DNA from 3 places in the Paenibacillus sp. FSL W7-1088 genome. Region 2 is predicted to be linked to each of the others. Evidence: riboswitches for the same ligand, from Rfam matches in the RefSeq annotation. Region 2 holds a riboswitch; each other region holds the start of a gene.
What was found. A riboswitch is a leader RNA that binds a small molecule or an ion and turns the genes downstream of it on or off. The one in region 2 is predicted to bind S-adenosylmethionine.

Region 1: linked by a shared signal. The riboswitch ahead of mmuP (S-methylmethionine permease) and the one ahead of metA (homoserine O-succinyltransferase) in region 2 are both predicted to bind S-adenosylmethionine.
Region 3: linked by a shared signal. The riboswitch ahead of MKY42_RS27185 (methionine ABC transporter ATP-binding protein) and the one ahead of metA (homoserine O-succinyltransferase) in region 2 are both predicted to bind S-adenosylmethionine.

What each region holds. Positions count from the first base shown of each region.
Region 1 is NZ_CP150216.1:6,307,273-6,309,545, reverse strand. It holds gene MKY42_RS28505 (Ger(x)C family spore germination protein) at 1-916, shown strand, start outside; SAM riboswitch class I at 1,014-1,116, shown strand; gene mmuP (S-methylmethionine permease) at 1,211-2,273, shown strand, end outside.
Region 2 is NZ_CP150216.1:2,074,209-2,076,481, reverse strand. It holds gene MKY42_RS09630 (aminotransferase class I/II-fold pyridoxal phosphate-dependent enzyme) at 1-265, opposite strand, end outside; gene metA (homoserine O-succinyltransferase) at 290-1,207, opposite strand; SAM riboswitch class I at 1,442-1,566, opposite strand; gene corA (magnesium/cobalt transporter CorA) at 2,020-2,273, shown strand, end outside.
Region 3 is NZ_CP150216.1:6,031,158-6,033,430, reverse strand. It holds gene MKY42_RS27190 (Cthe_2314 family HEPN domain-containing protein) at 75-803, shown strand; SAM riboswitch class I at 935-1,076, shown strand; gene MKY42_RS27185 (methionine ABC transporter ATP-binding protein) at 1,203-2,237, shown strand; gene MKY42_RS27180 (methionine ABC transporter permease) at 2,238-2,273, shown strand, end outside.

The DNA of each region.
Region 1 (2,273 bases), 3.0 Mb from region 2:
AAGGTTGACTGGAGATTCCCTGTTTCAGATATTTCGTCAGTTTGCTCTAAGAAGAGACCGTCCACTCATTGGTCATCATTTAAAGGTCATCGTTGTTTCTCATGAGTTGTCCAAGAAATATAGTTTGGAGCAGCTGCTTGACTTTATTCTGCGTGATAATGATATCCGCCCCAGTTGTCTGGTTTTAGTAAGCCATGGAACAGCTCACGAAGCTCTTAGTTCTATAGAGCCGGGAGAAGTTCCGGCCTTTTATTTAAAGGGAGTGGTAGGGAATTCGTACCGTTCCAACAAGATCCTTCCTCCTGTGTCTCTTGCGAAGCTTGACGGGAAAATGCAGTCCGGGTCAAGCTTTTTGTTGCAGAATGTCCTTACAGCCGAGGGTGAGCATAAATTCTCAGGGGCAGGGATCTACAAAGGAGAGACGAAAAAATGGATCGGCTCTATAAATCAGATTGAACTCGAAGGATTGTCATGGATCACAGGGAAGGCCCAGCAAGGAGCTGTTAAATCATACGCTCCACCCAATGGCCATACGGTAACCTATGAAATCAAGTCTACCAAGAGTAAAATCATACCACTGGTTCAAGGCAACAACATCTCTTTTCATGTAAAGATTGAATCAGAAGGCCAACTCATGGAAGATTGGAGTTCCCCGGAAATCCCTTCAACGGACAAGTATATTCGTAAATTGGAGATACAGTTTGCGGATACAATCAAAGAACAAATACAGCAGGTTATGAATAAAATGCAGCGTACCTATCGGGTGGACGTGGCCGGATTTGGTGAAGAGCTGAGGATCAAATATCCGAAGGTGTGGAAAAAAGTGAAAAAAGATTGGGATGAAACATTCAGTCACGTTCCCGTAACCTATGATGTGAAACTGAATATTAAAGATTCTGGATCATCGACGGATTAATCACAAGGAATAAGATTCTCTTTACTCTACAAAGTGGATGATGATATTTAATAGTTGACACAAACATGATAGATCGCTATATTTATAAAAAATCATTTTCTTATCCAGAGAGGTGGAGGGACTGGCCCTTAGAAACCTCAGCAACAGATCTGAAGGATACTGTGCTAATTCCAGCGGGTGAACAGCCTGATAGATAGGAGCGTTTGTTTTTATTTGTCAGTAACGGCGCACTCTTCAGGAAGAGTGTGTCTTTTTGTTTTGTTGTTTTCTGGATGAAGAAGTAGGGGAGCAGGCATGAATAACAACAAAGATACAGGGCATTTTCAACGTAAAATGCAGGCACGGCATGTAGTTATGCTCTCACTCGGTGGAGTCATCGGTACAGGGTTATTTCTAAGTTCGGGCTATACCATCCAGCAGGCAGGACCGATCGGTACTATTCTGTCTTATCTGATCGGAGCGATTGTCGTCTATCTGGTCATGCTCTGTTTAGGTGAACTTTCTGTTCATATGCCAGAGACAGGGGCGTTTCATAGCTATGCGGCAAAATACATCGGACCAGCAACAGGATACACAGTAGCCTGGTTGTATTGGCTAACCTGGACGGTTGCCCTCGGTTCCGAATTTACAGCGGCCGGGCTGTTGATGCAGCGCTGGTTCCCTTCAGTGAATGTTTGGATCTGGAGCGCATTGTTTGCGCTTATGATCTTCCTGTTCAACGCGCTGACTGTCAAATTTTTTGCGGAATCGGAGTTCTGGTTTTCCGCAGTTAAAGTCCTTACAATTGTAGTCTTCATTATTCTTGGGGGCGCAGCCGTATTTGGTATTATTCCAATGGCAGATTCGGAACCTGCACCGTTTCTATCCAATATTACAGCATCGGGTTGGTTCCCCAATGGGGCTACTGCGATACTAATGACGATGCTTGCCGTAAACTTTGCGTTCTCGGGTACCGAATTGATTGGGATTGCTGCCGGGGAAACAGAGAATCCGGAGAAGACGATTCCAAAAGCGATCCATACCACACTGTGGCGTTTAATTATCTTTTTCATCGGAACAATTGTCATTCTCTCGGCACTGCTTCCGATGTCGGATGCGAGTGTGCTCGAAAGTCCGTTTGTGGCGGTCATGGAGCGGGTGGGAGTACCCTATGCAGCAGACATTATGAACTTTGTTATTTTGACGGCGATTCTGTCTGCGGCTAATTCGGGGTTGTATGCATCTTCACGGATGCTCTGGTCTCTGGCTGATAAAAAGACGATCTCCCCATGGTTTGCCACATTGACCAAACGTGGTGTGCCGCTGAATGCGCTCTTGATCAGTATGGTTGGGGGCGGTCTGGCTTTGCTGTCCAGTA
Region 2 (2,273 bases):
AGGCGAAAATCGTTTGCAAGGCAGCCATGCCGGAGCTACAGGCAAATCCGGCGTCACCGGATTCCAACGCTGCCGCTGCTTCTTCCAACACTTTACGGGTTGGATTGGTCGTACGAATATAATCAAATCCCGTGCTTTGTCCAAGCTTGGGGTGGCGAAACGCAGTGGATTGATAGATCGGAAAATTAATGGCGCCTGTTACCGGTTCATTGATAGACCCAATTTGGGCCAATCGGCTTTCGATTTTCAACTTGTTGTCTTCCATTGCAGCATCCTCCTGTAATGTCGATTAGATTTGCGGACCAATATCGTAAGGTGTCTCTTGATACACATAGTAATTGAGCCAATTAGAGAATAATAAGTTTGCATGTGCCCGCCAAGTAGCCGGGGGAACACGGGAAGGATCGTCATTCGGGAAATAATGTTTAGGCAGCGCAATGTTCATGCCTTTAGCTGCATCCCGGTCATATTCCCATTTCAATGAAAGCGGATCATACTCGGCATGTCCGGTTGCAAAAATCTGTTTGCCGTCTTTGGTAGCAACCAGGAAAATTCCTGCTTCCTCAGACTCAGCCAATATTTCAAGGTTATCATTTTTTTCAATATCTTCACGGCGCACTTCCGTATGGCGGGAATGCGGAACGTTGAATACTTCATCAAATCCGCGCAGCAGCTGCACATTGGATCTGTTGATCGTATGTGAGAATACACCGAAACATTTTTCATCCAGCGGAACTTTGGGAACTCCGAAATGATGGTATAAACCCGCTTGGGAAGCCCAACATATATGCATAGTCGAAGTCACATTGGTTTTGGTCCATTCGAAGATCTCCTGGATTTCTTTCCAGTAGTTCACGTCTTCAAAGTCCATTTGCTCTACAGGAGCGCCTGTAATGATCATGCCGTCAAAGCGGCGGTGTTCGATCTCATCAAAGGTTTTGTAGAACAAGTCCAAATATTCCTGCGATGTGTTTTTGGACGTATGAGACTTCGGATGAACCAGAACGATATCTACCTGAATGGGTGTGTTACCCACCAGACGAAGCAATTGTGTTTCTGTCGTTTCCTTTGTAGGCATCAGGTTTAATATAGCGATACGCAGCGGACGGATATCCTGCTTATAAGCGGATGTCTCGTCCATGACAAAGATGTTCTCTCCTGCAAGTACTTCCTTGGCAGGCAGTGTGTCTGGAATTTTGATTGGCATGGTGGTTCTAACTCCTCCTTGTGCATAAATAGATGCAGCCACTGCAGGTGCGATACGCTTCGCATCCGTACAGTTATAGGCTGCCATGAGCTTGCCTGCAGGCGCTGAATTGCAACCACATTGCTGTCGGCAGGCTCAAGTTCCTTAGCGAAAATCACTGCTGAGAAGTCGGTGCATATAACAAAGACCTTCCTCGGATTCCGAGAAAGGTCATATGTAAATAGATATGCGCCTCTCTCATCTCTCAGTTACAACAGTGTCACTCGGACACTTGGTCGCTGCAAGAATTAGCACCGTGCGGTATACCGCCGGTTGCCGGGTTTCATCGGGCCAGTCCCTCCACCTACTCTTGATAAGATTTCGCTTTATTCAATTGTAAAAACTAGTGTGGTTCACCCTTTACTTTAAGACATTAATCCCCTCACGTCAAGGTGTAGTTCTATGCATGTTCCTCAGGATCGGAACCGTTCATCATCCGTTGTCATACACTGCTCCAGGGCGCGAAATCGACACATTTTTGCGCTTGAAAGGACCCTGTACCAGCGGTATACTAGACAAGTGTTATAAACCCTTATGTGAGAGGTGACATATTCAATGGATGGCGACCCGAGGCCTGACTGGCAGCCGAATTCCGACAAACTGCATAGAGAATTGATATCAGCATGCCGGCAGCGGGACGTTACTTCCGTTTGATTATAGAGCGAACGCAGTCCTGACTTCCAGGCTCCGCTGCCGACCGGCTGATCTGTTCTTTTTGCGCCCATATTGATGAAATCCGCCCATTTGGCGGGTGCAGAAGGAGTAGATGAATAATGAAAATCCGGTTGGTAAACAACGGTGTATTTATTCCGGTGGACGACATTCAGCAGGCGCTGACTCCACCAGCGGAAGGATTTTACTGGATTGATGCGGACGTAGACGATTTGGCGGTACTTCAACCCCTTTTCATGATGCATGATCTGGCCGTGGAAGACTGTTTGAGTGACGAAGAACAACGTCCGAAGATTGAAATTTATGAGAGCCATTATTTTATTGTTATTAACAGCATTCGTTTCGATGATGAAGA
Region 3 (2,273 bases), 3.3 Mb from region 2:
CCGATTTTGTTTAATATGATGAATTATTATTATTATTATTTTATGATCTGCAGAGTGGAAAGAGGAGGCTATATATGCTGCGAACGTTGCTGGGTGAAAAGCCACGTAAGAACGAAGGCATACTTAAGGACGCGATGGAGGCGATGGCGGATACGCTTGAGCTATTTCAGCGACAGATGCATGTGGACCATGATCCTACCCATGATTTTCGTAAACTGTATATATGGACCCAGGGACTGATCTCTTCGCTGGATGAACTGGAGCAAAGCTGTTTTGCAGCTTCCCATTTCCGTCAGAAAGTCAAAGCGGGCTCTACGGATGATATGACATTACCAGAAAAAGCAGAGTATGCCCGTTACGTCTATTTCTATAAGGATGGCTTCATCCGATGTTTTGCCATTCTGGATAAGTTAGGTACAGTGTTGAATGAAATGTTTGAGCTGAACACAACCAACGTTAAAACACATTATTCTTACTTTACCGTATTAAGACAGTTCGGATATGACAAGCAGCATTATGTTCTTGCCAACGAACTCATCCAGATTAAAGATTCCTACCGTGAGCCAATGAGCAAATTACGTAAACGACGAAACATGGAGATTCATTACATGAATTCCGAAATGCAGGATGATCTGTGGCAGCTACACCAAACTTTGCAGGGGAAAGTGAAGCTGGAGGACCTGGATCAGCATCTTTTGGAACTCCGCGAGGGCGTAGACATGGTATGTAAGACGTTAAAAGCAGCGTACGGCTACATCAACAAGAAGTGGCATAAGCAGGGAGTGGCTCAACCGCCAAAGTGATTTGAATTGTAATATTTGCCTTTGACAAATCGGAATACTTGGATTATACTGAGTTCCTGATTGACAGTTAGATGGAATTAACATTTATGACATTAACATTATAACTACTACTGAACTTATAAATTAAATATTTCTTATCGAGAGCGGCGGAGGGACAGGCCCGATGAAGCCCGGCAACCGATTTATAACTGCATGACAGCTGTGTCATACTTTATAGATGTTAGGTGCTAATTCCTACAAAATGGTGCAGGGCACGATTTTGGCAGATGAGAAGGTATAATCTTTCACGTGAAGAGCCCTTTTTGTTTCTGCAAAAGGGCTCTTTTTTTGTACGATGAAGGGGAGTTTTCCTTTCATTCGGGTAAAGATACATGTAGGCAGTGGGAAGGAGCAGTAATTTTGATTGAATTAAAAGGTTTAACCAAGACGTACGGTAAAGGTTCAAAAAGTACGACGGCCTTATCGGAACTAAATTTGAATATCCGCAAGGGTGAAATATTTGGAGTTATCGGTCATTCCGGTGCAGGCAAGAGTACATTGATCCGTTGTATCAATTTGCTCGAACGCCCCACGGCAGGCGAGGTTTGGGTTGATGGTATCAACCTAACCGATCTCAATAAGTCCGATTTGCAACAACAACGGCGTAAGATCGGCATGATTTTTCAACACTTTAATCTGTTATCCTCAGCTACGGTATATGATAATGTGGCTTTTCCTTTGAAGCTCGTTAATACGCCCAAGGCTGCCATTGATCGGAAAGTGAAGGAAATGCTCGCATTGGTTGGGCTGGAGGACCACAGCAATAAATATCCGGCCCAGCTGTCAGGCGGACAGAAGCAAAGGGTCGGTATTGCGAGAGCACTCGCGAGTGATCCGAACGTGCTGTTGTGTGATGAGGCCACATCGGCACTTGATCCCCAGACAACCGATTCGATTCTGAAGTTATTGCTGGATATCAATGAAAAGTACAACCTCACGATTGTGCTAATCACCCATGAGATGCACGTGATCCAGAATATCTGTGATCAGGTGGCGGTTATCCATCAGGGAGGCATCGTGGAGCAAGGGCCGGTGACGGAAGTATTCCTCAAGCCACAGCATGCCATTACGCGTGACTTTATGATGCGGGACCATGAGGTTGGAATTGCATTGGAAGAGACCGCTCTGGCGAGTGCAGATGTCTCATTACAGACGGACGGAGCTTCTAAGCTTGTGAAAATATCCTTCCTGGGCAATAAAACCTATGAGGCGATTTTGTCCAGAACGGTTCGTAAAACAGGAGTGGATTTCGCCATTTTGCAAGGCACCATTTCAACCATCAAACAAGTTCCCTATGGACAGCTGACCGTTCGGTTCGAGGGACAGTCAGATGAGATTAATCTCACCATTAAAGAGTTAGTGGATCAGGGACTTGATGTGGAGGTGCTTCGTTAAATGGATTTTTCAACGGTACGTTGGGAAGAAATCGGT